3 regions of the Bacterioplanoides sp. SCSIO 12839 genome follow, and region 1 is predicted to be linked to each of the others. Evidence: predicted binding sites of a transcription regulator. Region 1 holds the regulator's gene; each other region holds the start of a gene.
What was found. The regulator sigma-54, encoded in region 1, starts transcription at its own class of promoters, with help from an activator protein. The targets are predictions, from matches to a motif close to TGGCACNNNNNTTGCTNT.
Positions count from the first base shown of each region.

Region 1 (10,025 bases):
TAAATACTGAGCGATGTTGTCCGCCGGTACAACCAATGGCAATGGTCATATAACTGCGATTGGCTTCTATAAAGGACGGCAGCCAGTTGTCGACAAACTGAGCGATATCCCGCTGCATGCGACCCACTTCTTCTTTACTGCTGAGGAAATCCTGAATTTCTTTATCACGGCCGGTGAACTGGCGTAATGCCGGGTCCCAATAGGGGTTGGGCAGATTACGGACATCAAATACGTAGTCTGCGTCTTTCGGGATGCCGTATTTAAAGCCAAAAGACTTAAACAGGATGGCAATGTCGCTGCCTTCTTTTTCAGCAACACGTTTTTTAATCAGGAAGCGTAACTCGTGGACTGACATGCTGGTGGTATCCAGTGTCAGGTCGGCAATATTAGCAATTGGTTCCAGTAGTTGCCGTTCCTGGTCAATCGCTTCGGACAGGGAGGTAGCGTCATTAGTCAGTGGGTGTTTGCGACGGGTAGCACTGAAGCGTTGTAATAACACATCATCACCGGCATCCAGATAAATGACTTCCAGTTTGTATTCGTGGTGAGGCAGGTTGTGCAGGGTGTTCTGAATCTGCTCGAAGGTGTGTGCCAGGTTGCGGGCATCAACACTGACGGCCACTTTTTTTAATCGCTCTTCGTTGTGCGTTTCCAGTACCAGGTCGTCAAGCAAGCCAATAGGCAGGTTGTCAATGCAATAAAAACCGCAATCTTCCAGTACATGTAATGCACTGGATTTACCTGAGCCAGACCGGCCACTGATTACCACAAGACGCATAAAACGTTCCTTGAAATGAGGAGACAATTCAGATCGGCACATAACCAAATAGTTCAGTACCGAATAGTTCAGTTATAGCAGGGTTTTGTGACTATTTGTGACGTGTGCTCACAATTTGTCCGGAAATTTTATTGGGCGCTTAAAGCGCGTTTATAAAACTGACAAGTATCCGGGGCATTCCTCAACGCTTCGCGGAAGGCCGGCTCACTGAAATTGCGGGCTAACATCGATAATATTTGCAGGTGCTCATCAGTCGCTTCTTCGGGCACCAGCAAGGCAAACACCAGGTCGACCGGTTGACGATCAATTGCGTCATAGTCGATCGGTTGTTGCAGCCGTAACAGCACGCCAAAGGCCTGGGTGCATTCTTTTAAACGGCAGTGCGGGATTGCAATGCCTTCACCGATTCCGGTACTGCCAAGACGCTCGCGTCCTAACAAACGCTCAAAAATATCGTCGGCGGTACTGCCAGCCAGCTGTGATGAGATTTTTTCTCCCAGGTATTCCAGCAGCTTTTTTTTGCTGGAAACCGGAACATCAATTTCACTCTGCTCGGCGCTTAAGATATCGGTGATGGCGGTGCTCATGATAAAACCTGAATCAGTGACCGTGCTTACGTGCAACCAGTTTTTCTTTGTGTTTCAGAACCTGACGATCCAGTTTATCAATCATGGCGTCGATGGCGGCATACATATCATCGCTGTCGGCACTGGCATTCAGATCCGCACCACTGACGTGAATGGTGGCTTCAGCGTGGTGGCGTTCGTCTTTTTCTACTGTCAGAGTGACCTGAGCGGTGGTAATGTTGTCAAAATGACGGGTGATTTTGCCCATCTTTTCCTCAACATGGCCCTGCATGGCTTCAGTGATCTCAACATGATGGCCACTTACATTAATCTGCATAGTCAGACTCCTTCTTGTTTTGTCTGAGGTTAGATTGCGCTGACTTAAATCAGCTGCTTGCGTTCATTTGACGGCGGTATTTGCATCGCTTCGCGGTATTTAGCCACAGTACGGCGAGCTACCTTAATACCCTTTTCGCCCAATATGGCGGCAATTTTATTGTCGCTTAATGGTTTGCGTTGGTTTTCTTCGGCGATCAGTTTTTTGATCATGGCACGAATGGCTGTCGAAGAACACTCACCACCGGAGTCGGTGCTGACATGGCTGGAGAAGAAATATTTCAGCTCAAAAATACCACGCGGTGTGTGCATGTACTTTTGTGTGGTCACCCGGGAAATGGTGGATTCATGCATGCCAACGGCTTCGGCAATGTCATGTAACACCAGAGGTTTCATTTTTTCTTCGCCTTCTTCGAAGAACTCAATCTGGTATTCAACAATTTTTGTAGCAACTTTCAGCAAGGTATCGTTACGACTCTGCAGGCTTTTAATAAACCAGCGGGCTTCCTGCAGGTGATCCTTGATAAAGGTATTGTCAGCACTGTTATCTGAACGTTTAACCAAGGAGGCATAGCCTTCATTGACGCGCAGTTTCGGCGCAATATCCGGGTTGAGTTCTACCCGCCATTCATCGCGAATGTTGCGAACGATAACGTCTGGAACTACGTATTCCGCCTGATCCGGAGAAATACCGGCTCCCGGTTTCGGGTTGAGTTCTTTTACCAGGCGCAGAACCGCTTTCAGGCTCTCTTCTTTGAGTTTGGTTTTACGCATCAGGGTTGGGTAGTCTTTACTGCCCAACATATCAATGTAATCACCAATCACCATCTGGGCTTCTTTTAGCCAAGGTGTGTCAGTGGGCAGCTGAGCCAATTGCAGCAGCAGGCATTCCCGTAAGTCACGGCAAAATACTCCGGCCGGGTCAAATTGCTGTAAGCGGCGTAACACCACTTTCACTTCATCTTCTTCGACTTCCAGTTCTGGATCCATGCTTTCCAGAATATCTTCAATGCTGGTGTGCAGATAACCATCACTGTCGACACCGTCAATAAACATCAACGCCATCTCGCGATCGGTATCCGACATTGGCGTCAGGTTCAGCTGCCACAACAGGTGATCCTGTAAGTCATCGGTCGTCGCATGGCGGGAGTCATAATCAAGATCGTCATCAATCGGACCAGACCCTGAAGCAACGCCTGCAGTAGGCTGGTAAGTGTCATCCCAGTTACTATCGACCGGCAGTTCATCAGGAAGTTGCTCATTAGAGAGGTGATCGCCCACTTCCTGATTATCCGGAGAATGAGATTCGTCTAATGTGTGCTCGGGTGCCGCGTTATCCTGATCAGCCGCAGTGGCGGTGTATTCTTTGTCGTCGTGGGAATCGCTGCTCTGATCGTTGTTGGTACCATCAGAGCTTTCGTTTGCGGATGGGGCAAAGTCTTCAGCGCCATGCTCTTCACTTTCCAGCATGGGGTTGGAATCCAGCGCTTCCTGAATTTCCTGCTGCAGATCCAGTGTTGAGAGTTGCAGCAAGCGAATGGCCTGTTGTAACTGTGGGGTCATGGTCAGCTGCTGACCCATCTTTAACTGGAGAGATGCTTTCATAAACTGTTGATATTCACCTGAGGTGCGGAGCAATCATCTGGCCCGAATACTAAAAAATGAGCCAACCAATACTCAGCATTATAGGCAATGAGGCGAGACTTGGAATCCCTGTTTGCCCTGAGATGTCATAAAAATTGCTTTGCTTTTTTAACGTATTTGGCTTATGTCGTCGCAAGGCGAATCACAGGCGGAAGTCGTCTCCCAGATACACTTTACGGACTTGTTCATTCGCCAGCACCTCGTCGGCGCTGCCTTCCGCAATAATATGACCACCACCCACGATGTAGGCTTTTTCACAAATGGCCAGCGTTTCACGGACGTTATGGTCCGTAATTAACACGCCGATGCCGCGGTCTTTGAGTTGGCGAATAATATCCATGATGTCGGATACCGAAATTGGATCCACCCCTGCAAAAGGCTCGTCCAGCAGAATAAAGGACGGTTCCGCGGCTAAGGCCCGGGCAATTTCTACCCGGCGACGTTCGCCCCCGGATAGCGCCATACCTAAGCTGCTGCGGATGTGTTGAATATGGAATTCATCCAGCAGGCCTTCGAGACGTTCCAATCGTTGTTGTCGATTCAGGTCTTTGCGGGTTTCCAGAATTGCCATGATGTTATCGGCGACTGATAACTTACGGAAAATCGAGGCTTCCTGTGGTAAATAACCAATGCCTTGTTGTGCGCGGCCATGCATGGGCAGGTGGCTGATGTCCTGATCATCAATTTTGATGCGGCCTTTATCGGCCTGAACCAGATTAACGATCATGTAGAAGCAGGTGGTTTTACCGGCGCCATTCGGGCCCAATAAGCCAACAATCTGACCACTTTGTACCGACATGGATACGTCTTTAACCACTTCGCGGCCATTGTAGCTTTTGGCCAGGTGTTCAGCTTTTAAGGTTTTTTTCATGGTTGTTCTGCTGCATCCGCGGGTGTGGGCTCAGCTGATTTTTTTTCTGGCTGAATCACGACTTTAATTCGTTGTGGTTTTTCCGCTTCACCGGTCTGAGGGTCTACAACGTCCTCAGGTTCAGACGAGGACGCTAAAACGCGTTCATTGGTGATGTCGTAGGTGATTTTGTCACCGCTGAATTGGTTGCCTTCCTGATGCAGTTGGGCGTCACCCTGGATCTGAACTTCTTTACGGGTCGAAAAATAATCAATACGTTGCCCGGAAGCAGTGGTGAGCTGTTGCTCTGCCTGAATCTGCTGCTGATAGCGTGCTGGATTTCCTTCGGCAACGGCCTGCTCAACCACGTCACCGTTACGCAGAATCATCAAACGATCCGATTCAATCTTTAACGTGCCTTGTGTCAGTACGACGTTGCCTTTATAGATCACGACGCCGGCTTTACGATCCAGCTCGGCACTGTCGGATAGAATCACCATTTCCTGTTGTGCATCTTCCGGTAATGCATGGCTGCTGAGTGGTAGTGATCCGACAATAATCAGTAGGGTTGTTAGTAACCACTTATTCGGGAACATGATGAGTGCTGACCTCTGAGTGCAGTTCCATTCGCTGGGTTGTTAAGTCCAGACGCATGCCGGTTGCAGTAATTTCTGTTTGTGAATTCTGAATAGTAACCGGATCTTGTGTTTGTGCTACTTGCTGGTGAGTAAAGTAGTCTAAAGATTCGGTGTTAATGACAACATTGTTGCGTGCCTGACGGCTGGTTTTTAACGGTCGGATTTCGACGTTTCGGCGTAGACGCAGCAATTCATCCTGATCATTCATGGTGGCTTGTTGTGCTTCTACTTGCCAGTAGCTGCCATCTTCATCCTGAGTCTGAATGACCGGACCATCAAATATTGTATTCTGGGTGTTAGGAAAGTGAGTGGAGCGCTGAGCAGAAAAGTTTTGCTCCAGACTACCAACTTCATTAAAGCGACGACTGAACAAAACTTCGCCGTAATAATCCGGCTCCGCGGTCTGACTCTCTGACAGCGGTGCACTGGTTTCCTGGGTGTAGTTGTCCACTGCCAGCAGGGCGAATCCCAGCAGGATTGTCAGTACCAGCAGCAGATAACGTTTACGCATCGCGATAGTCCTATTTGGTCGGTGTCAGATGACACCGGCACGCAGCATATCGTGCATGGTCACCACACCCGCCACGGTATCGTCTTGCATCACAACCAGTGCATTAATCGATCCATCCTGCATTTGTTTCAGTGCTTCGGCAGCCAATAAGCCAGGCTCCGTGGTTTTACAGTTAGCCGTCATCACGTCAGAAATTTTAGCGCTGTGGATATCCACACCCTGATCAACAGCACGGCGTAAGTCGCCATCGGTGAAGATACCGTTCAGCTGACCTTTTTCCTGAATAGTCGTCATGCCCAAGCCTTTGGAGGTAACGACCAGTAAAGCTTCCGACATGGATGTGTCCGGCGTGACGGTCGGGATTTGTTCGCCAGCATGCATGATGTCTTCAACTTTTAACAACAAGCGACGACCCAGACTGCCACCGGGGTGGGAGAAGGCAAAATCTTCGGCAGTGAAGCCGCGTGCTTCTAATAAGGCAATGGCCAGTGCATCCCCCATCACTAATGCGGTGGTGGTGGATGACGTTGGTGCCAGATCCAGCGGGCAGGCTTCTTGTTCCACTCCGGTATTCAAATGAGCGTCCGCTGCACGAGCCAGGGACGAATCCGGGTTGCCAGTCATGCTGATCAGTTTACTGCCCAGGCGCTTAAACAATGGCAGCAGGCTAGTAACTTCACCACTTTCACCGGAGTTGGATAATGCAATCACCACATCACTTGACTGGATCATGCCCATGTCGCCATGGCTGGCTTCACCCGGGTGAACAAAAAATGCAGGAGTACCCGTGCTGGCTAAAGTGGCAGCAATTTTATTACCGATATGGCCGGATTTTCCCATGCCAGTTACGACGACGCGTCCTTGACAGTTCAGGATTAACTGACAAGCAGTAACAAATGCGTCGTCAATACGGGGTTTCAGGTCAATAACGGCTTGTTGTTCAAGTTCAATGGTGCGCTGACCAGATTGGATAAAATCGAATTCGTTATTCATCATTAGTGGGTTGTCATAAGAAATAAAGTAACAAGGTAACCGACATAGCTGGCGCTTAATAAAACGCCGGAAGAACGGCCCAGAGTGCCTTTACGATAACTGATTAAAAACAGAATCAATAGCGCAAAGGTTAACGCCATCATTACGCTGTAATCACGATACAGTGCTAATGGCTCAACGGCGGTGGTTGCTATCAGTCCGGGAATTGGCATCACGGCTAACAGGTTAAACATGTTTGAGCCAATCACATTGCCAATGGCAATGTCGTGATGGCCTTTTAATGCGCTGGCAACCGACGCAGCCAGTTCTGGCAGACTGGTGCCGATGGCTACGATGGTTAAACCAATCACCAGATCGCTGACACCAAACGCGCGGGCCACTTCGGTAGCGCCCCAAACCAGCATTTTTGAACTGAGCATCAAGGCGGCTAAGCCAACCACCAGCCAGAAAACAGCTGATTTCAAATCGGTGTTTTCAATCGCTTCAGCTTCTTCTTCATCAACAATGGGTTCGCCTGACTCAGCTGAGTCCTGAAACATCAGATATAAAGCGAAGACCAGCGCAGCAATCAGGATCGCCGCATCAATCCAGTTGAGTTCCAGATCTGCCAGAACCAGGCCACCAATAATGGAGATCAGCACCAGCAGTGGTATTTCTTTTTTCAGTAATTTTTTCTGTAACGGGATTGGGCTGACTAACGCCGTTACGCCCAGCACCAAAGCAATGTTGGTAATGTTAGAACCCAGTGCATTACCAATCGCGAGATTACCCGCGCCGTCGAGTGAGGCCATGGTCGAGACAAACATTTCCGGAGCTGAGGTGCCGATTGAAACAATGGTCAAACCAACCAGCAGGGGCGACATGCCTAATTTGCGGGCAGTGGCTGCTGCACCAATGACAAAGCGATCAGCACTCCAGACCAGTATGATCAGGCCAATCAGAATGGTGGCGTAAGGCAGCAGCATAAAATCAGAATTCCAGAGAGTGAATGCCAAACTAAAGGGCAATAAAAATACTAGCGAGGCATTGTACCCGAGGGGATTTGCTGCGCAATCGCAACAATGCGTTTTTTATACAGGCCGTGACGAATGACATTTGTCACGTTATGGTTCAGTTTCTATTCAGGCGGATGTGGGCACAATCATCCGCTATGCTGGATTAATCTGTTGAATAATTAAGGACTTTTCATGTCCATGAGCGAACCCTACGTTTCCATTCGTGGCATGAGTTTCAGCCGGGGAGAGCGGCTGATCTACGATAAAATGGATGTTGATTTCCCACGCGGCAAAGTCACCGCGATCATGGGTCCCAGTGGCACGGGCAAAACTACCTTGTTGCGCCTGATTGGTGGGCAGTTGCTGCCGGATGAAGGCCGTGTGGTGGTGGATGGTCACTCGATTCCTGAGTTATCACGTAAAGCGCTGTTCGATTTTCGCCGTAAAAACATGAGCATGTTGTTTCAGACCGGCGCTTTGTTTACCGATCTGAGTGTGTTCGATAACGTTGCCTTTCCGTTGCGGGTACATACCGATTTACCAGAATCCATGATTCGTGATTTGGTGTTAATGAAACTCGAAGCGGTTGGTCTGCGTGGCGCACATCAATTAAACCCGGCGGAATTGTCCGGAGGCATGGCTCGTCGGGTAGCGTTAGCCCGTGCGATTGCCATGGACCCGGAAATTATCATGTACGATGAGCCTTTTACCGGCCTGGATCCGATCTCCATGGGCATGATCGTGAAATTGATTCGCGGTTTGAATAAGGCGCTTGGACTGACCAGCTTGCTGGTGTCTCACGATATCGAAGAATCCTGCAATATCGCTGATTATTTGTGTGTGGTGTCCGGCGGAAAGGTGATTGGTTTTGGTACACCGGATGAATTATTAAATGAAGGGAATGATGAAGTGAAACAATTCCTGCGGGGCGATCCGGATGGTCCGGTGCCGTTTCATTATCCTGCACCGGATTACCAGCAAGAGCTGATGGCCTCGATAGGTAAAGGACGCTGATCATGAGTGTGTTGGATCGTTATTTAGCGTTGGGTCGTTATGGTGTGGAATCCATTCGTTCCCTTGGGCGCGCAACATTATTACTGTGGAACTCTATTACCTGGGGTGGCCCGGGCAGTGCTGGCTTCTCTGAGCTGATCACCCAGATTCACTCGGTTGGTGTGCGCTCGTTATCCATTATTCTGGTAGCCGGATTCTTTGTTGGCATGGTGCTGGGCTTACAGGGCTACACCATTCTATCGGATTTTGGTTCAGAAGCCGCATTAGGCACCATGGTTTCGCTGACGTTATTACGCGAGTTAGGTCCGGTCATGACGGCGCTGTTATTTGCCGGACGTGCTGGCTCGGCGTTGACCGCTGAAATTGGTTTGATGAAAGCCACCGAGCAGTTGTCAGCGATGGAAATGATGGGTGTTGATCCGCTTAAACGGGTGATCACGCCCCGTTTATGGGCTGGTTTGATTTCGATGCCAATTTTGGCCTTGTTGTTTAGTATCGTTGGTATCTGGGGCGGCGCGTTTGTTGCGGTCGATATGCTGGGTATTGATGAAGGTGCTTATTGGGGCAATATGCAGGCGTCTGTCGATTTTTATGAAGATGTGATCAAGGGTGTTATTAAGTCCGTTGCATTTGGCTTGGTGGTGACCTGGATTGCGGTATTTCAGGGTTATGATTCAGTGCCAACCTCAGAAGGCATTGGTAAAGCAACCACTCAGACTGTTGTAGTGTCGTCGCTGGCGGTACTGGGACTCGATTTTGTATTAACCGCCGTTATGTTGGGAGGCATTTAATCATGCGTATGCGTTTTATGGAGCTTACGGTGGGAACCTTTATGGTGATGGGAATCATCGCCATGATTCTGATGGCATTCCGGGTCAGTGGTTTGTCGGCACAAAGCAATGGCGATACTTATACCGTTAAGGCCCGGTTTGAAAACCTGGCTGGTTTAACCGAGCGCGCCAAAGTGTCGATGTCGGGCGTGACCATTGGCCGGGTGACCAATGTGTACCTGGATACCGAATGGTATTCGGCGGTGGTGGAAATGGAGATTTATAACTCTATGGATACGTTGACGCTGGATACATCGGCTGCCATTTTAACTGCAGGCTTGTTGGGCGAAAAATACATTGGCCTGACTGTGGGAGCGGAAGATGAATATCTGACCGACGGTGATTGGATTGAAGATACTCAGTCGGCCATTGTGCTGGAAGAGCTGATTGGTCGCTTCCTGTTTAATAAAGCAGAAGAAGGCTGATCAGTATGGCCGCTGCGGAATTACGAAACACCGATGCGAATCGCGCTCAGCTGTTGGGTGATTTACTCAATACCACCGTCGTTGCGGTGGTTGATGCGGGTAAACAACAAATTACTCAGGCCGACACCCGTTGGACGCTGGATATGTCAGGTGTTGAACGGGTTTCCAGTGCCGGTGTGGCTCTGATCTTAGAGTGGTTGCGAACTGCGCAACAGAACAATATCGAACTCAGAATTGAAAATCTGCCACCTCATATGAGGCCCATTCTTGAGATCAGTGATCTTGAGCCGTTATTTGAGCCGCTGTTGGCTTAACCTGCAACAACCATCGTCGATCAAATAGTGTGAAACAGAGCAGGCCGGACAGGCCTGCTTTTCTGGTGCAAATCCGCTATCATGGCGCTTTTGTCAAACTGAGTAGTGAAGCACCTATGACTCCGGCGGAA
Region 1 covers NZ_CP073745.1:319,879-329,903, forward strand. Annotated here, with positions in the region: gene rapZ (RNase adapter RapZ) at 1-778, opposite strand, end outside; gene ptsN (PTS IIA-like nitrogen regulatory protein PtsN) at 907-1,365, opposite strand; gene hpf (ribosome hibernation-promoting factor, HPF/YfiA family) at 1,379-1,681, opposite strand; gene KFF03_RS01560 (RNA polymerase factor sigma-54) at 1,726-3,285, opposite strand; gene lptB (LPS export ABC transporter ATP-binding protein) at 3,467-4,195, opposite strand; gene lptA (lipopolysaccharide transport periplasmic protein LptA) at 4,192-4,770, opposite strand; gene lptC (LPS export ABC transporter periplasmic protein LptC) at 4,757-5,323, opposite strand; gene KFF03_RS01580 (KpsF/GutQ family sugar-phosphate isomerase) at 5,348-6,316, opposite strand; gene KFF03_RS01585 (calcium/sodium antiporter) at 6,319-7,281, opposite strand; gene KFF03_RS01590 (ATP-binding cassette domain-containing protein) at 7,504-8,325, shown strand; gene mlaE (lipid asymmetry maintenance ABC transporter permease subunit MlaE) at 8,328-9,116, shown strand; gene mlaD (outer membrane lipid asymmetry maintenance protein MlaD) at 9,119-9,580, shown strand; gene KFF03_RS01605 (lipid asymmetry maintenance protein MlaB) at 9,586-9,894, shown strand; gene KFF03_RS01610 (BolA family protein) at 9,960-10,025, shown strand, end outside.

Region 2 (10,025 bases), 370 kb from region 1:
AATGATGTAATCGATTTTATTTTGCCTGGTCAGCTGGGCGGGCAAAAACAACCTTCTCAGATTCGCACGCTGGATGGCCAGATACTCCGTTAAGAGTTGGCCACAGCTTATTGCGTAAGGATTTAAAATGACTCAAACCAATCGTGTCAGTGTTGAGGCTGTTAAGGCCTATTTATTGGATTTACAGGATCGTATCTGTGCAGCCTTAGAAGTTCAGGATGGTCAGTCTCAGTTTGTCGAAGATGCCTGGGAACGTGACCCGAATGACAGTTCGCTGTCACTGACCGGTGGCGGCCGCACCCGGGTGATTGCTGACGGCGCTGTGATTGAAAAAGGCGGCGTGAACTTTTCTCATGTGAAGGGTCCTCAGCTGCCTGCCTCCGCCACTGCCAGCCGTCCGGAACTGGCGGGTCGCAGCTTCCAGGCTTTAGGTGTTTCTCTGGTGATTCACCCTAAAAACCCGTATGTGCCAACTTCTCATGCCAATGTGCGCTTATTTATTGCGGAAAAAGAAGGCGAAGAGCCAGTTTGGTGGATGGGCGGCGGCTTTGACCTGACACCATTCTATCCGTATGAAGAAGACGTGGTTCATTGGCACCAGACCGCCAAAGATTTGTGTGAACCTTTTGGTGTCGAGGCGTTCCCAAAGTACAAGCAATGGTGTGACGAATATTTCTTCCTCAAACACCGTAACGAAACCCGTGGCGTTGGTGGTTTGTTCTTCGACGATATGAACGAATGGGATGGCGAGCTGAACTTTGATAAAAGCTTCGCCTTTATGAAAGCAGTAGGTGACGGCTATATCGATGCCTACGTGCCGATTGTGGCCAAGCGCAAAGACGAACAGTTCGGCGAGCGTGAGCGTAAGTTCCAGCTGTATCGTCGCGGCCGTTATGTCGAATTTAATCTGGTGTTTGATCGCGGCACGATTTTTGGGCTGCAAACCGGTGGTCGCACCGAATCGATTCTGATGTCGTTACCACCGGTGGCTCACTGGGATTACGACTGGCATCCGGAACCGGGCTCTCCCGAAGCGCGTTTGTACGATGAGTTTTTACCGCACAAAGACTGGGTCTGAAAAAGCTGAAAGGTTAACAGTAGCATGACTGATTTATACGCTGTGATGGGCAATCCAATTGGCCATAGTAAATCACCACAGATACATACCGCATTTGCCAAAATTACCGATCAGGATCTGTTGTATTCCGCCATTCTGGTGCCACTTGATGGTTTTGATGCTGCGGTGGATGACTTTTTCCGACGCGGTGGTAAAGGTCTTAATATCACTGTGCCGTTTAAAGAAAATGCCTGGCGTTACGCTGATGCATTCAGTGCGCGGGCTAAGCGAGCTCAGGCGGTGAATACCCTGATCCAGCAGGATGACGGTACGGTATTGGCGGATAATACTGATGGTGTTGGCATGGTGCGTGACATCACAGTGAATCAGAACGTTGCTATCGAAAGCAAGCGGGTGCTGATTCTTGGTGCTGGTGGTGCAGTACGCGGTGTGTTGCAGCCGGTTCTGGAGCAAAGCCCGGCTGAGGTGGTAATTGCTAATCGTACCGTGAGCAAAGCCGAAGCACTGGCCGCTGATTTTACTGATCTGGGTTGCGTCAGTGGTTGTGGTTTTGCTGATGTGAAAGGTGAATTCGATCTGATTATTAATGGCACTTCCGCCAGCCTGGCGGGAGAGTTGCCGCCGATCCCGGCCGCGTGTATGACTGATAAAACCGTTAGTTACGACATGATGTATGGCGCGGAAACCACGGTATTTAATCAGTGGGCGTTAGATAATGGCGCTGCCAAAGCCATTGATGGTTTAGGCATGTTGGTTGAGCAAGCTGCCGAAGCATTTCGCTTATGGCGTGATGTGTTGCCACAAACACAGGCTGTGATGAACGCATTGCGAGAAGATCGCCGGGCATAACCCCACCTTGTTAACCGATTAAGCCGCTTTGTTGGATGTGAACTGCACCCCGACAAAGCGGCTTTTTTGTGCGTCAATTTGGTGCGCCTTTGCTTTGTCCACAAAAAAGGCCGCATAAAGCGGCCTTTTTTGTACTCGATAATCCGAAGATTATACAGAGTAGTACATGTCGAACTCTTCCGGGTGAGTCGTGTGCTCAACGCGGTATACATCTTCCATTTTCAGGTCGATGTAAGCTTCGATCATGTCTTTAGTGAACACGTCGCCCTGAGTCAGGAAGTCAGAGTCTGCCGCCAGGCATTCCAGAGCTTCACGCAGGCTACCAGCAACCTGTGGAATTGCAGCAGCTTCTTCAGCTGGCAGGTCGTACAGGTCTTTGTCAGCAGCATCGCCAGGGTGGATCTTGTTCTGAACGCCGTCCAGGCCAGCCATCAGGATAGCTGCGAATGCCAGGTATGGGTTAGCGGTTGGATCCGGGAAGCGAGCTTCAATACGCTTACCTTTAGGGCTTGCAACGTATGGGATACGGATAGAAGCAGAACGGTTACGAGCAGAGTATGCCAGCATTACCGGAGCTTCGAAGCCTGGGATCAGACGCTTGTAAGAGTTAGTAGACGGGTTGGTGAAAGCATTTAGCGCTTTAGCGTGCTTGATCACACCACCGATGTAGTACAGAGCCGTTTCGCTCAGGCCAGCATAGCCGTCACCAGCGAATTGGTTTTCGCCGTCTTTCCAGAAAGAAGTGTGAACGTGCATACCAGAACCGTTATCACCAACAACTGGCTTAGGCATGAAGGTAGCAGACTTGCCGTAAGCAGCAGCAACGTTGTGAACAACGTATTTCAGCATCTGAACTTCGTCAGCTTTCTTAACCAGCGTGTTGAACTTAACGCCGATTTCGTTCTGGTTAGCCGTTGCCACTTCGTGGTGGTGAACTTCTACGTCCAGGCCGATTGCTTCCATGGTGTTACACATAGCCGCACGGATATCGTGAGAGCTATCAACTGGTGGTACTGGGAAGTAACCGCCTTTAACGCCAGGACGGTGACCCAGGTTGCCGCCTTCCATTACAGCTTCAGTGTTCCAAGCTGCTTCGTCAGAGTTGATCTTGTAGAAACAACCAGACATGTCCGCGCCCCAACGAACGTCATCAAAGATGAAGAACTCTGGCTCAGGACCGAAGAAAGCTGTGTCGCCCAGACCGGTAGACTGCAGGTAAGCTTCAGCGCGCTTAGCAACAGAACGTGGGTCACGCTCGTAGCCTTGCATAGTTGCTGGCTCAATGATGTCACAACGCAGAACCAGAGTGGCATCTTCAGTGAAAGGGTCCATGTATGGAGTAGAATCGTCTGGCAGCAGAATCATGTCGGATTCGTTAATGCCTTTCCAACCAGCGATAGATGAACCGTCGAACATCTGGCCAGTTTCGAAGAATTCTTCGTCTACGTAGCGAGCAGGAATAGAAACGTGCTGCTCTTTACCTTTAGTGTCGGTGAAACGCAGGTCAACCCAGCGTACATCGTTCTCTTTGATCAAACTCAGAGTGTTCTCTGACATCTTATTATCTCCAGATGCTGGTTCAATTTGATACGGGGCATCAGCCCCGGCCGTAATGCTCAAACTTTGATGATTCCCTTGGAGCAATTAGTGTGCCACACAAGGGATGGCTGAAAACCGCACAAAATCTGGGCTTGTGATCAGGAAGTCACGAATGACTGCACCATAAGAATTCACGACCGAGATAATGGCACCAAAAAGGTGCAAAACAACTGTAATAGCCACTGTATTCCATAAAAGCATGCACATTATAGGTTCACATAGGGGTTTGCGTATACGAAAAAACACCAATGACCCGTCATAAAAATGATATGCCGCCGCGGCCTGAACTCAGGTATAATCGCGCCTCATTTTTTTATGGTGTTGATGCGTCCCTTCTGTTTGTCAGAATACAGGGGCTGAGATCGCAGCAACGCCCTCACTGTTAAGAAAGGCTAAAGCTGTGATCGATAACTTAAGAAATATCGCCATCATCGCCCACGTTGACCATGGTAAAACGACTCTGGTTGATAAGCTGCTGGAACAATCCGGAACTCTGGATCGTAACCAGGGCGGCGAGCGTGTGATGGACTCCAACGACCAGGAAAAAGAACGTGGTATTACCATCCTGGCAAAAAACACCGCCATTAAGTGGAACGACTACCGCATTAACATCGTAGACACCCCTGGGCACGCTGACTTCGGTGGTGAGGTTGAGCGTGTGATGTCGATGGTCGATTCTGTGTGTTTGTTGGTAGACGCGGTTGATGGCCCAATGCCACAAACCCGTTTCGTAACCCAGAAAGCCTTCGAGCGTGGTTTACGTCCAATCGTTGTGATCAACAAAATCGACCGTCCGGGCGCACGCCCTGATTGGGTGATGGATGAAATCTTCGACCTGTTCGACCGCTTAGGTGCAACCGAAGAGCAGCTGGACTTCCCGGTTATCTATGCTTCCGCTCTGAATGGTATTGCTGGTGATGATCCGGACAACATGGCTGACGATATGTCGCCACTGTTCCAGATGATTGTCGATCACGTTGAAGCACCAAAAGTGGAACTGGATGGTCCGTTCCAGATGCAGGTTTCCGCATTAGACTACGACAGCTTTGTTGGCGTAATCGGTGTTGGCCGTATTACTCGTGGTAAGCTGAAGCCAGGTACTGATATCCAGCTGATCACCGCTGAAGGTGATACCCGTAAAGGTCGTATTCAACAGGTGAAAGGTTTCCACGGCTTAAACCGTGTCGACGTTGAAGAAGCGGCTGCTGGTGACATCGTATGTATCTCCGGTATCGATGGCCTGAACATCTCCGATACTCTGTGTGACCCAAGCAATGTGGAAGCATTACCAGCACTGACGGTCGACGAGCCAACCGTATCCATGACCTTCCAGGTGAACAACTCGCCGTTCGCTGGTAAAGAAGGTAAGTTCGTGACCTCGCGTAACATCAAAGATCGTCTGGATCAGGAGCTGATCCACAACGTAGCATTGCGTGTTGAACCGGGTGACAGCCCTGAGAAATTTAAAGTATCTGGCCGTGGTGAATTACACCTGTCGGTACTGATCGAAACCATGCGTCGTGAAGGTTTCGAGATGGCGATTGGTAAGCCAGAAGTCGTTCAGAAAGAAGTCGACGGCGAACTGCAGGAGCCTTACGAGCAGGTAGTGATCGATATTGAAGACGATCATCAGGGTTCTGTCATGGAAGAGATGGGTAACCGTCGTGCTGAAATGACCAATATGGTTCCGGATGGCAAAGGCCGTACTCGCCTGGAATTCATTATGCCGGCCCGTGGCCTGATTGGTTTCCGTAACCAGTTTATGACCATGACCTCCGGTTCCGGTATTCTGACCAACGTATTCGATCATTATGGTCCGGTTCAGGCGGCACTGGGTTCTACGCGTCATAACGGCGTACTGGTATCTATGGTGGCTGGTAAAGTACTGGGTTATGCCCTGTTCACTTTGCAGGATCGTGGTCGTCTGTTTGTTGAGCCAGCGGTTGAAGTGTACGAAGGCATGATTGTTGGCTTGCACTCGCGTGATAACGACTTGGTGGTTAACCCAACCAAAGCTAAGCAGTTAACCAACGTGCGTGCGTCGGGTACCGATGAAGCCATCAACCTGACTCCGCCGGTTAAGCACACGCTGGAGCAAGCACTGGAATTCATCGAAGACGATGAGCTGGTAGAAGTAACACCAGAAAGCATTCGTCTGCGTAAGAAGCTGCTGAAAGAAAACGAACGTAAGCGCGCAAAAAACAAATAAGCGTTCCTTGTGTTTGATCAAACCCCGCCTGGCCTGTGCCACGCGGGGTTTTCTTTTGCAATTAAAGTCGTACTTCTGACTTCTGCGGTCTAATCTGAAAGCAAGATTGATTGAGACTGTTGTATGAATCAAAAATCCTGTTTGATCGTTGTGCTGTTGATCCTTTCCTTCGTCAGTAGTTCGTTATTAGCTCAGCAACCTGTTGTAACGCTAGGTTCGGGTTCTTCGATGCCTCCTTACGTTATACGTGATAAAGGTCGAGGTATTGCTCTGGATGTCTTTCGGGCTGCCATGGCTGTGACAGGTATCCGAGTAAATACCCGCTACGCGAATAATGCGGAAGTGGTCCGGGCCTTTAATGAGCGTCATGTGGATGCTGTTTTTGTTACCAGTACCCGCTTAACTCCAGATGCTTTTTTCTCCCGCTTGCCGCTGGCAGTTCTTCATAATCTGGTTGTGTCGCTTGATGATGAACAAGTTGATATTGAGCAGGTAAGTGATCTTGCGAATTACCGCACTGGTGCCTTTAAGTTAGCGGCTAAGCTGATGCCTCCTCCATTTGGTGAAGTGGTTGCTGGCGCAAAAGATTACCGCGAATACGCATTACAGATAGAACAAGTTGAAGATTTGTATCGTGGAGATCGTCAGGTGCTGGTGATGGATAAAACCATCTTTCGCTATTTTCTCAGTCAATTGAAACGCAAAAACCCACGTAATCCGAGTTATCAGCGTGAGGTTCATTTTGACGATTTATTTGAAAAGCGGCGTTATCACGCAGCCTTTCGTTCTGAAGCAATGCGTGATCAATTTGATAAGGGCTTTGATATGATCCGGGAGAATGGGCGTTATGAGCGTATCTTGCGAACGTATGAAAACCTGTTGGCGGATTATCTCGTACGTTAGATTCATCTGGTGTGATGTCGGTATAAAACAGGTGTCGTCGTAAAACAAAAACGCCCTGCTGGTATCACCAGCAGGGCGTTTTCTAAAGTCTGAAGCTATCTGCTACTCAGATGTCTTCGATCGACTTCAGCGGATAGTTTGCAGGCAGTGGGCCAGCAGACACACCGGTATCAATCGCTGCTTGTGCAACAGCAGTCGATACAATACCCAGCAGACGAGAATCGGTCGCTTTCGGGATAATGTAGTCTTTACCGAATTCCAGAGAATCCAGTTTGTACGCATCCAGAACTTCCTGAGTCACTGGTTCTTTCGCCAGATTAGCCAGTGCTTTTGCAGCAGCCAGTTTCATTTCTTCGTTGATGCGCTTAGCACGTACGTCCAGAGCACCACGGAAGATGAATGGGAAGCCTAATACGTTGTTCACCTGGTTCGGGAAGTCAGAACGACCAGTTGCCATGATGGCGTCCGGGCGAACTTCTTTAACGATTTCAGGCATGATTTCAGGAACCGGGTTGGCACATGCAAATACGATGGCGTTGTCTGCCATGGTTTTGATTTGCTCACCAGTCACCATGTTTGGACCAGACAGACCCAGGAAGATGTCAGCGCCTTCAATGGCGTCATCAACTGTACGCTTGTCGGTATCAACCGCGAAGCCTTGCTTGTACTGGTTCAGGTCGTCACGGCCAGAGTGGATAACACCTTTACGGTCACACATGAAGATGTTTTGTGGGTTCATGCCCGCCAGGATCAGCAGCTTGGCACAAGAGATAGCGGCAGCGCCGGCACCCAGAACGGCCATTTTAGCTTCTTCGATCTTCTTGCCCTGAATTTCCAGAGCGTTCAGAACACCGGCAACGGTTACGATAGCAGTACCGTGTTGGTCATCGTGGAATACCGGGATATCACACTGCTCGATCAGAGTGCGTTCGATTTCGAAACACTCAGGCGCTTTGATGTCTTCCAGGTTAATACCACCGAAGGTGTTAGCAATACGACGAACCGTGTCGATGAAAGCTTGTGGGCTTTCAGATTCAACTTCGATGTCGATGGAGTCTACGCCAGCGAAACGTTTGAACAGCAGAGACTTACCTTCCATTACTGGCTTAGAAGCCAGAGGACCCAGATCACCCAGCCCCAGAATCGCAGTACCGTCAGTAATTACAGCAACCATGTTGCCTTTTGCGGTGTACTTGTAGGCGTTCTCAGGATCTTCAGCAATCGCTTTTACCGGCTCAGCAACACCTGGGCTATAGGCCAGGGACAGGTCGCGTGCGGAGTTAGCAGGGGTAGTCAGCTCAACGCTGATTTTACCTGGCTTTGGATTAGCGTGGTAATCGAGAGCAGCTTGTTTCAAATCTTCTGACATAGTACTCGTCCAGTCTTGTCGCGTTGTAATAAAACCCAGGTGCAGCTTAAGTCCAATATCGACACAGGGGTTCAGGGGGCGTATTTAATATCAAAATCTTCACCCGGTTTCCACCAAAAACCGGGTTTTTACTTAGATTTGTCCCGAACAATCAGTGAAAACGCTTGCGCGGTAAGCGCATTACAATTCTCAGGCCCGGTGATTGGTTGGATGCTTCAATATTACCGCCGTGTAATTCAACAATACGATGCACTAATGCCAGACCAATACCATAACCACCGGAGGCGTGGTCGCGGGCGGAATCGACCTGAGTGAACGGATCAAAAATACGCTTCAGATCATCGTCTGGCACACCCGGCCCCTGATCCTGAATGGCAATTTCGATACTGCCATCTGCATTCAGGTGGGAGCTGACATCGAGCTTGCCGCCTGATGGAGAGAAGCGGATCGCATTTCGCAGAATATTGTCCACCGCACGTTCAACCAGCATCCAGTCCCAGTCGCACACGATATCGCTGGCCGGTAAGCGGCTTTGCAGTTGTAGCTGTTTTTCATCCATTTCAATTTCAGCATCACTGATCCAGCCGTGTAATTGCTCAGCAACCGGACGGGATTCCAGCTGAAGCTGATCACTGTCTTGTTGTTGCAGGCGGGCCAGGTCGAGAATCTGGCCTACCAGTCCATCCACCTGGCCAACGGCACGTTCGATGCGGTCGTGTTCACTCTGCAGTAAACCTTCAGGGTCTTTTTTACGGGCAATGCCTAGCGCAATTTGCAGTCGGGTTAACGGTGAGCGCAGTTCATGAGAGACATCGCGTAACAATTGCTGATGGCTTTGTAATAAGCGATTAAGCGCCTCAGACATATCCACGACATCAGCGGACAGTTCACCAATTTCATCATAACGACTGGCATCAGGTTCAATTTCGGAGACGTCGAAGTCGCCTTTACCGAGTTTACGCACGGTGCGTTGTAAACGTCGAATCGGGCGTGTCAGGCTCCATACCAGGCCCATGCTGAGTAAGGTGATGACGCCAAAAAAGGCGATAGGAATCATCCAGCGTTGTTCATCGTCCCAAACACTGCTCCAGTGCTTGCGGGTAATGCCGACGTATAAATAGTCGCCACGTTGAATCGGGCCCAGCATCAGCCAACCGTCGTCCTGCCCCCAGAGTACATCCCGTACTTCGGCGGCGGCATCGACAAATTCTTCAACGTCATAAGGAAGATGATTAATGGAATCGACGGGGACGGCAACCAGATTCCAGTCCGGCCGCAGTTTACGCCACAGCTTACGGCCTTCGGCCATGATTGGGCGTTTGTGCTCCATCAGGCGTAATAAATGAATACGCTCACTTTGTGTGGCTTTGCGGAAGTAGTCGTCTTCGATCCAGTGGCTGGTGGTGACGGCCGCCGTCATTGCCAGCAGAATCGCAGCCCAGAACCAAAAAAAGACTTTAACAAACAGGCTGCGAAATACCGGCATATCGATTACCCGCTGACCAGCTGGTAGCCGCGGCCGCGTACGGTTTTGATCCAATCGGAGTCGTCTTCACGTTTGCCCAGCTTTTTGCGCAGATTACTCACGTGCATATCAATCGAACGATCATAAGCCATCAGTGGTCGCCCTAAGGCTGCGATTGACAGTGTATCTTTATCAACCAGCTCGCCGACGTGCTCCATCAGACATTGCAATACACCAAACTCCGCCCCAGTGAGTGCCAGCTCGGTATTTTCACACGTGGCGACACGGGTCGAAGGATCAAGTTTCAGCGCGCCCACTTCGTAATTGGTGGTGGTTTTTTCATTGCCATCACTGGTCAGTTCGATACGGCGGAATAACGCGCGAATGCGTGCCAGTAATTCATGATGGTGGTAAGGCTTGGCAATGTAATCGTCTGCGCCATGCTCCAAACCCAAAACCCGATCAACACTTTCACCACGGGCGGTCAGCATGATCACCGGAATGGTCGACTTTTCGCGAACCGCTTTCAACACTTCAAAGCCGTTCATTTTAG
Region 2 covers NZ_CP073745.1:3,853,475-3,863,499, reverse strand. Annotated here, with positions in the region: gene KFF03_RS17450 (L-threonylcarbamoyladenylate synthase) at 1-93, shown strand, start outside; gene hemF (oxygen-dependent coproporphyrinogen oxidase) at 128-1,078, shown strand; gene aroE (shikimate dehydrogenase) at 1,103-1,927, shown strand; gene glnA (glutamate--ammonia ligase) at 2,078-3,484, opposite strand; gene typA (translational GTPase TypA) at 3,927-5,735, shown strand; gene KFF03_RS17425 (ABC transporter substrate-binding protein) at 5,859-6,638, shown strand; gene KFF03_RS17420 (malic enzyme-like NAD(P)-binding protein) at 6,745-8,007, opposite strand; gene KFF03_RS17415 (ATP-binding protein) at 8,159-9,493, opposite strand; gene KFF03_RS17410 (response regulator) at 9,499-10,025, opposite strand, start outside.
Region 2: a site for sigma-54 is predicted at 3,565-3,582, ahead of glnA (glutamate--ammonia ligase). Genes of this name have one in related genera too.

Region 3 (10,025 bases), 1.3 Mb from region 1:
AGCACTTTGGTTAATGCCCATCGAATAAGCGGTCACCGCGGTTGGGCTATTGGCGAACCACTCAAAACAGGTTTCCAGATCGGCCCGTGGCAGGTCACATTGTTGTGCAACGGCTTCCAGATCAGAACACTGCTGCTGGGCCTGAGTTAATGCCTCTTCAAAACCTTCGGTATGTTGCTCGATAAAGGTGTGATCCAACGCGTTGTGATTTGCCAGGTAGGCTAAAAGCGCATTGAACAAGAAGCCATCTGAGCCGGGTTTTAGCGCCAGATGTAAATCGGCAATATCACAAGTGGCGGTGCGACGTGGATCAATGACCACCACTTTCATATCCGGGTTGTTCTTTTTTGCCTGACTGATGCGTTGGAAAATAATCGGGTGTGCCCAGGCCGTATTGCTGCCGACCAGCAACAATAAGTCGGTTTTTTCCAGATCTTCGTAACAGCCAGGGACGGTATCACTGCCAAAGGCGCGTTTGTAACCGGCAACGGCCGAGGCCATACACAAGCGTGAATTGGTGTCTATGTTGGCACTGCCGATAAAGCCCTTCATCAGCTTGTTGGCAACATAATAGTCTTCGGTGAGGAGTTGACCTGAACCATAAAAACCAATGGCATCAGGGCCATGACTATTAAGCACCTGCTGAATTTTATCCGCGATCAGGTTGAGCGCTTTATCCCATGATGTTGGGTTGCCCGACATCAGAGGTGTCAGCAAGCGACCATTATGATCCAGTGTGTCATGCAGGTTTGAACCTTTAACGCACAAACGCCCGAAATTGGCCGGATGTGTTTGTGTTCCGGCGACGGGTAACAGTTCACCATTCAGTTGACGGGCATCCACTCCACAACCGACACCACAGTACGGGCAGGTGGTTTGAGTTTGCTGAATCATTTGGCTCATTGTTCTATCCAAAGCTACCGAAAAATTTCCAAAAAAAAGCGCTCACAGGATGAACCTGTGAGCGCCAACGCTCGGAGTCTGAACCGGAGGGGTAACAGACTATTTACACAACATAAAAGATAACACCTGCGGTGGTGCTGTCAGAGCTAACCCCTGATGGCTCTGATCGCTGCCCGAGGAGTTACGTTTAATTGCTTTCAAATTCAATGCCAAAACTGACAGTGTGCGTTTTTCATAGCATTTCCAGAGGTTTTAGACCCATTTATGCGAAAAATGCACTATTTTGGTTGGTTGAAATGCTGGGTTTGACCCTTGATGGTGCGGTTGTTGTGATAATGCGTTGCTGGTGCAAATTAAAATAAAGATAGACGCTCAGACTTTTTATTGGGTGCTAGACTGAATTTATTGATTTGATTAAGACGAGTGCATTGATGACCAAGCCAGCCTCCACAGCCGTATCGTTGGGTGCTTCTGATGGTGTCTCTTTATTACACCGTAAGATTCATGAGTATGTGAAGGGGGAGCCTCTGCATGTATTGCTGCTGGGGCGTAATGATTATACCGAGGCACTGGCTGAAAATATTGCTCAGACAGGCTATCGGGCCAAAATAGTTGACTCGATCTCTCATCTACTGGCTCGAGAAGAAGCCAATACGTTTGCTGTTATCATTAATATGGATGTTATTTCAGAGAAGCAGCACCAATGGTTGATTGACCTTGCTGACAGTAATAAGCAATGGCCTGTGATTGCACTAAGCTCAGAAGATAACCTTGAAATCCGTGCGACTGCGGTACGCATGGGAGGGCAATCGTTTTTTACGGCCCCGTTTGATACACATGCCATTATTACTGAATTAAATGCGTTAAGTGAGCGTTTTGAGCGCGACCCTTATCAGGTATTGGTGGTTGATGACCAGCGATCGGTAGCTGACTATTATTCTTCGGTATTGCGTGAAGCCGGTTTTGTGACTGAAACCATCACTTCGCCGATGAAAGACCTGATGCCATACCTGCAGCATCATATTCCGGATCTGATTCTGTTGGATTTGTATATGCCGGATATCAGTGGACAGGAGCTGGCTGGGATTATTCGTCAAATGAGTAATCTGATTTCTGTGCCGATTGTGTTTCTCTCTTGTGAAATGAGCTCTGAACATCAGTTGCGTGCTTTGTGTACCGGGGCGGATACCTTTTTGACCAAGCCGGTTAAATCTGCGGACTTGCTGGCGGCGGTAGAGTCACGTATCCGTCGTGGGCGAACGGTTCGTAATCTGGTGACTCGTGACCCATTAACCGGCTTGCTGAATCGTCGCGAAACACTGCGTCGCCTGGATGACGGGGTTGCTCGCTTCCAGCGTTACGGTCATACACTCAGCCTGGTGATGCTCGATCTCGATCATTTCAAATCCATCAATGACAATTATGGACATGCCATGGGAGATAAAGTGATCAAACATTTCTCGATGGCTTTGCAGTCCGTATTACGTGATGACGACATTATTTGTCGTTGGGGTGGTGAAGAATTTGTTTTGGTATTGACTGAAACCGGCCCGGATATCACGACAAAAATTGTACAGCGGGTGGCTGCATTTTTACTCGATAGTAGCCCGTTTGATGATTTTAAATATACTTTTTCAGCGGGCATTGTTAGTGCGGAAGCCGGTATGAACAGCGAAAATATGCTTGATATTGCCGATCGACGTTTGTATCAGGCGAAAGCTCAGGGGCGAAATTGTATTGTGAGTCGTGGTGATTAATTGGCTCTGAAACCTATACCTTGAAACGTGCTTAAAAAAAGCCACTCCTGAGAGTGGCGAATGCGCGAACTTGTCTGTACGCAATGTACTGACGAAACACATCCTGTCAGTTTCTTTCTTTTCTCTCATCCTTTTATTGCTGGTTTATCCGGGATCATTGGTCAATCCCGGCATTCGCTGCAACTCTGTCAGAATTGTTGATGATGGCTTTTATTTTTGCACGCTAAGTGTGCGGTTTTTTACTGTTGTGCACCTGAAAAGAGCTTAAGTGTTTTTATTTTTTATAGTGCCTGCAATAAAAGCGGCGAAAACCCTATGGAAAACATTGGCATTTAATTTGCTGAAGGTTAATGGATTTCTTTCTCTACAACGGCGTGGGGCGGGACAGCGCAATGATGCATCACAGGAGAATTATTACCGATGAGCAGATAGAGAGAGTTCATTATGAGCACATTACCGCACGTAAGCCCTTCCACCCCAAAACGTATTATCGTTGTGGGCAACGGCATGGTTGGTCACCAATTTCTGGCAAATCTGGCCGCTTCTGAAAACGCATCCGATTATGAACTGATTACCTTCTCTGAAGAACCGCGCCTCGCTTATGACCGGGTTCAACTCAGTAAGTATTTTTCCGGTGCGACAGCTGACGATTTATCCCTGACATCTGAGAGTGAATATCAGCAAAACAACATTCGTTATCTGCTAAATGACAAGGTGGTGGCGATTGATAGCAGCGCTAAAACCATTACCACGGCCAATGGCAATGTTGAAGCTTATGACAAACTGGTGTTAGCCACCGGTTCTTATCCTTTTGTTCCGCCGATTCCGGGTAAAGATCAGGAGCATTGTCTGGTCTACCGTACTATTGAAGATTTAGAAGCCATTTCAGCCTCCGCCGCACAAAGCAAAGTGGGTGTTGTTGTTGGTGGTGGTCTGTTAGGGCTTGAAGCGGCTAACGCTTTAAAACAAGCCGGTCTGGACACTCATGTGGTGGAATTTGCCCCACGTTTGATGGCGGTGCAGCTGGATAACGGTGGCGGTGAGGTATTACGCAAAAAAATTGAAGAATTAGACGTTACGGTTCATACCGAAAAAAATACGCAGGAAATTGTCGCCGGTGAAACCTGTCGCTATCGCATGAATTTTGCTGATGGCAGCTTCCTTGAAACCGATATGATTCTGTTCTCTGCCGGGATTCGTCCGCAAGACGAACTGGCTCGCCAGTTTGACCTTCAAATAGGCGAGCGCGGCGGTATCGTGATTAATAATGCCTGTCAGACATCCGACCCGGATATCTACGCCATTGGTGAATGCGCCCTGTGGGAAAATATGATTTTTGGTTTGGTAGCCCCGGGCTATCAGATGGCCAAAGTGGCAATGAATCATATTCAGGCTTGCTACAGCGATAGCGAATCCAGTCTGGAATTCCAGGGTGCGGATATGTCGACCAAGCTCAAGCTGCTGGGTGTTGATGTGGCTTCTATTGGTGATGCCCATGGCAATAGTGAAGGCTGCCAGTCGTATGTGTTTAAAGATGAAGTCAGCGACGTCTACAAGCGTTTGATTGTTTCTGCCGATGGTAAAAAACTGCTGGGCGCTGTGTTGGTGGGCGATGTGGAAGCGTATGGCTCCCTGTTGCAGCTGAAACTGAATGATATGGATATTCCGGGCGATCCGGCTGCTCTGTTATTACCGGCAGGCAGTAGCGATGAAGAGGGTGGTGCAGGTTTAGGTGTTGCAGCGTTACCGGAAACCGCTCAAATCTGTTCTTGCTTTGATGTTACCAAGGGCGATATTGCCGCCGCCGTGCAGGGTGGTTGCTGCACCATGGGTGACATTAAAGATGCTACCAAAGCGTCAACCGGCTGTGGCGGTTGTGCAGCATTGACCAAACAGGTGATGGATGCTGAACTGGCGTCGCTGGGTGTGGAAGTAAATAACGACCTGTGTGAGCACTTCGCCTATTCACGTCAGGAGCTGGCCGACATTATCCGGGTAAAAGGCTTTACCACGTTTAAAGACGTGTTAGCTGAGCATGGTAAAGGGCACGGTTGTGAAATCTGTAAGCCAACCATCGGCTCCATTCTGGCTTCATTCGAAAATGAATACGTATTAAAAGACGAGCATATTGGCCTGCAGGACACCAATGATATTTTCCTGGGCAATATGCAGAAAGACGGCACTTATTCGATTGTGCCACGGGTTGCCGGTGGTGAAATTACCCCTGACAAACTGATTGTTCTGGGTGAAGTGGCTAAAGAATACGACCTGTACACCAAAATTACTGGCGGTCAGCGTATCGACTTGTTTGGTGCGCAGTTGCATGAGCTGCCGGACATCTGGAAAACGCTGGTGGACGCCGGGTTTGAAACCGGCCATGCCTACGGTAAGTCACTACGTACTGTGAAATCGTGTGTGGGCAGTACCTGGTGCCGTTACGGTGTACTGGATTCTGTGTCGATGGCGATTGCGCTGGAAAATCGCTACAAAGGCCTGCGTTCGCCACACAAAATTAAATTTGCGGTATCCGGTTGTACCCGTGAATGTGCCGAAGCACAAAGTAAAGATATTGGTGTGATTGCTACGGAAAATGGCTGGAACCTGTATGTGTGTGGTAACGGTGGTATGCGCCCACGCCATACCGATTTATTCGCCACCGACCTGGATGACGAAACCCTGATCAAATATATCGACCGCGTACTGATGTTTTATGTACGTACCGCCGATCGTCTGCAACGCACCTCGGTATGGATGGAGAATATGGAAGGCGGCGTTGACTACCTCAAGCAGGTGGTGATCGAAGACAGCCTGGGAATTAACGCCGAGCTGGAAGATGCCATGACCAAAGTGGTTGGCACTTATCAGTGTGAGTGGAAAACCACCATCGAAAACCCTGAAAAACTGAAACGCTTTAAGCACTTTATTAATTCAGATGCAGAAGATGCGGGCTTGTATTACGTACGCGAGCGTGGACAGCGCCGTCCGGCAACCGAAGCCGAAAAAATCGAATTAATTGAGCTAAACCCTGTGGAATAAGCCGGGTTTATTCCTGATAAAGAATAACTGAACATAAAAAATAATGGAGACCCGTTATGTCTGATTGGGTAACTGTGTGTGAATTAACTGACATTGCGCCGGATACCGGCGTGTGTGCAGCATTAAATAATGAGCAGGTTGCACTGTTTCGTTTTGGTGACGGCGAGCAGGTGTTTGCTGTGTCGAACTTTGATCCATTTGGTAAAGCGAATGTCCTGTCTCGCGGGATTATTGGTTCAATTGGTGAGCAGCTGGTGGTGGCATCGCCGCTGTATAAGCAGCATTTTGACCTGCAAACCGGGGCTTGCCTGGAAGATGATTCAGTCAGTCTGAAAACATTTTCAGTGAAAGTTGAGAATAATCAGGTGCTATTAGCCGCCTGATAAAAGCATAAGCGCGACATGGACAAAGCGCTGATTCTGTCAGCGCTTTGTTTTATAAAAAATTATTAAAAGTTTGTAGTAAGGTTTGGCATGACAAGCGAGAAATTTAATTTATTTGTCTTCAGCGGCAAAATGAAAATCCTGCATCTGAGCTGGATGGCATTTTTTATTACCTTTTTAGTGTGGTTTAACCATGCTCCTATGTTACAGGCCATTGCCTCAAGCCTTGGCCTGGCCCCATCAGAAGTAAAAACTCTGCTGATTCTGAACGTTGCCCTGACAATTCCGGCGCGGGTAATTATTGGTATGCTGACTGACCGCTTCGGCCCACGGATTGTCTATTCATTGCTACTGGCGATCTGTTCGATTCCGTGTTTTATGTTTGCTTTAGCCGATGACTTTGCCCAAGCCGCTATCGCGCGCTTTATGCTGGGCTTTATTGGTGCTGGTTTTGTGATTGGTATCCGGATGGTGTCAGAATGGTTCCCGGCTAATGAATTAGGTACTGCTGAAGGAATTTATGGCGGCTGGGGTAATTTTGGTTCTGCTGCGGCTGCCTTTACTTTACCGGTTGTCGCACTGGCATTTGGTGGCGATGATGGCTGGCGTTATGCGATTGGTCTGACGGGTGTATTAAGCCTGTTATTCAGTTTTATTTATTACGCTAACGTCTCAGATACCCCAAAAGGCTCTACCTATTTCCGCCCGAAAAACCTCGGCGCGTTAGAAGTGACCAGTAAAGGCGATTTCTTCTTTTTGGTGATTATGAAGATCCCGATGTACGCGGCTCTGGCTTTATTAACCTGGAAATTGTCGCCACAAGGAGTGAGCCTGCTGTCAGAAACCACCGCGCTGTTGTGTTACGTCGGTTTGGTGCTGTTGTTCCTGTATGAATTAACGCATGTCTGGAAAGTGAATAAGCACGTTTTTGAAGCGCCGGTGGATGAAATTCATCAGTACAAATTTAAGCAGGTTGCGGTACTGAATGTGTTGTATTTTGCTACCTTTGGTTCTGAACTGGCGGTGGTGTCTATGCTGCCGTTGTTTTTTGCTGAAACCTTTGAGCTGACACCGGTTGTGGCTGGTATGGTGGCTTCGGCGTACGCCTTTATGAATTTGATGTCGCGCCCGGGCGGCGGCTGGTTATCGGATAAATTTGGCCGTAAATCCACCTTGCTGATTCTGACTGCGGGTCTGGCGGTGGGCTATTACGTTATGTCGCTGGTCGACAGCAGCTGGCCGGTGTGGCTGGCAGTGGTTGCGGCGATGGCCTGTTCTTTCTTTGTACAATCCGGAGAGGGGGCGGTGTTTGCCGCGGTACCTCTGATTAAGCGTCGTTTAACCGGACAAATTGCGGGTATGACGGGTGCATACGGTAACGTTGGTGCGGTTACTTACCTGACGGTATTGTCTTTGGTTGATTATTCCACCTTCTTCCTGGTGATTGCGGCAACGGCTGTGGTGGGTTTTGTTGCGCTGTTGGCGATGGAAGAACCTAAAGGTCATATGGCGGAAGTCAATGAAGATGGTTCGGTTGAGTTAATTAAGGTTTCTTAATTTATTCCCGCAAATAAAAGCAGTACTGGTATTTATTGTTCGGCACGCCGTGAATACGTCCCTGTAGGCTCGGCTGCTGCGTCCTGCAGCAGACGGCCGACCAACAAACACCAGAACTGCTTTTCGTATATCATCGTATTTATAAAAGTGTGGATGACGCGTAACTTATTCTGCATGTTTCCATTTATCTTCGAACAGCAAACAAGCCTATCAGAATACTTTTTAGCCGCACCCATCACACAGCCCGTCCCTGGGCTGATGATGGGCACGCAACATCCTTGTTGCTGCTTTAAAAAAGTATTCTGATAGGCTTGTTGTATTTCTCTAACAGGTTCTTCTGGTAATAGTCATGGGCGATCAGTTAACCGTCAGTTTTGGCGGGTTCTCCACCGCAGGCATTAAAGACGAAAATCAGGATGCTTTCGCAGCGCACCAGCCCGGCCTGTCTCAGGCTAAATACAAAGGCATTGGGGCTTGTATTGCTGACGGTGTAAGTTGCAGTGATCAGGCGCAGCTGGCTTCATCCACCGCGGTCACGCATTTTTTGCAGGATTATTACTGCACCCCTGACAGCTGGGATGTCAAAACATCCGCAGGCAAGGTGCTGTCATCATTAAATGCCTGGTTATTTCATCACGGACAACAAGCCAGTGCGCGTCATAACAGCCTGGTCACAACCTTCAGTGCTTTAATTGCCAAATCAACCAGTGCTCATATTTTTCATGCCGGTGATAGCCGGATTTATCGTTATCGGCCGCAAAAGGCTGAAACGGCGGCAGAATTTGAACAACTCACCCGTGACCATTGTATTGCTCAGGGGAACCCACAAAAGGGGGGTAAAACCTTTCTGAGTCGGGCGCTGGGGATGGATAATTATCTGGAGGTGGATTATCACTGCGTGGATATTCAGGCTGGTGACTATTTTGTTTTTTCGACAGACGGCGCCCATGAATATTTGTCTGCGGCTGATATTCAGCAGTGCCTGAGCGAATTAACGCCAGATGACAAACAACACCAGTTTGAAAAAGCCTGTCAGCAGTTGGTTGGCACGGCGCTGGATCGTGGTAGTGATGATAACTGCAGCCTGTTTCTGGTTCGTATTGAACAAGTGCCGGCACCGGATATGGAAGAAGCACAGCGCCAGCTGACACAACGGGTTATTCCACCGGCGCTGGATGTTGGTCATAAAATTGATCAGCTCAGCGTGGAAAAAGTGCTGTATTCAGGCAGTCGCAGTCATGTGTACCGTGTGAAAAACAACGACGGCAAGCACTATGTATTAAAAGCACCGTCTGAGAATTTTAGTGATGATCTGGTTTATCTGGATGGTTTTTCCCGGGAGCAGTGGGTCGGAAACCGGGTTGATCATCCGAATGTGATGAAAATATATCCGGTTCGGGATGGCAGTCGTTTTTTATACCACTTATGTGAATATATTGAAGGGCAGTCATTACGCCAGTGGCTGCATGACACCGACAAACCATCGCTCGATCAGGTGCGTGACATAACCGAGCAGATAATCCGTGGATTACGGGCGTTTCAGCGTCTGGGTATGGTACATCGTGATCTTAAGCCGGAGAATATTCTGATTACTCCACAAGGCCAGGTGAAGTTAATTGATTTTGGCACAGTTTCGGTCAGAGGAATCTCCGAATCAGCTGGCAGTATCAAGGAAGACTGTCCGGTGGGTTCGGTACAATACATTGCCCCTGAATATGTGATGACAGGGCAGGCAGGGGTGCAGAGTGATTTATTCTCACTGGCCGTAATTGTGTACGAAATGCTCGCAGGTCATAGCCCTTATCGAATGGATGATGTGCATCGTCGTACGCCTAAATCAACGTCAGAATGGCGTTATATTTCTTTACGCCAGCATCGCCCGGATTTACCACGATGGCTGGATCTGACGCTGGAAAAAGGTACGCACCCGAATTGGCAGAAGCGTTATCCGGCCTATTCTGAGTTTATTCAGGACCTGAAACAACCGAATCCTCAGCTGTTACGTCATGCACATAAGCGTCCTTTAATCGAAAGAAACCCGGTTAGATTCTGGAAAAGTACCAGTATTGTTTTATTGATATTAGTGTTGTTGTTAACCTGGAAACTTCTGCAGCGATAAAAACAATCAGGCCACCTGAGGCTCGCAGAAATCTTTTCCAAATAATAAAACGTCTCGTATTGAGCGGATATCTGTCTGATTCCGCATCAGCTCAAAATACCACTGGCTGTCGGCTACTTCGCCAATACAAAGCGCGCCGGCCAGGGTGTTGTTGCGCAGAATCACTTTTTTATAGATACCCTGGTGATCGTCTCGTAGTGTCAGGACATCATCGCCATCCAGAGCGTTAAACTCGCCGACACTGTGTACGTCGAGACCTGAAACCTTTAA
Region 3 covers NZ_CP073745.1:1,620,788-1,630,812, forward strand. Annotated here, with positions in the region: gene KFF03_RS07555 (nitrate reductase) at 1-903, opposite strand, end outside; gene KFF03_RS07560 (diguanylate cyclase) at 1,335-2,660, shown strand; gene nirB (nitrite reductase large subunit NirB) at 3,105-5,696, shown strand; gene nirD (nitrite reductase small subunit NirD) at 5,753-6,079, shown strand; gene KFF03_RS07575 (NarK family nitrate/nitrite MFS transporter) at 6,170-7,636, shown strand; gene KFF03_RS07580 (bifunctional protein-serine/threonine kinase/phosphatase) at 7,986-9,755, shown strand; gene KFF03_RS07585 (NAD(P)/FAD-dependent oxidoreductase) at 9,762-10,025, opposite strand, start outside.
Region 3: a site for sigma-54 is predicted at 2,987-3,004, ahead of nirB (nitrite reductase large subunit NirB). Genes of this name have one in related genera too.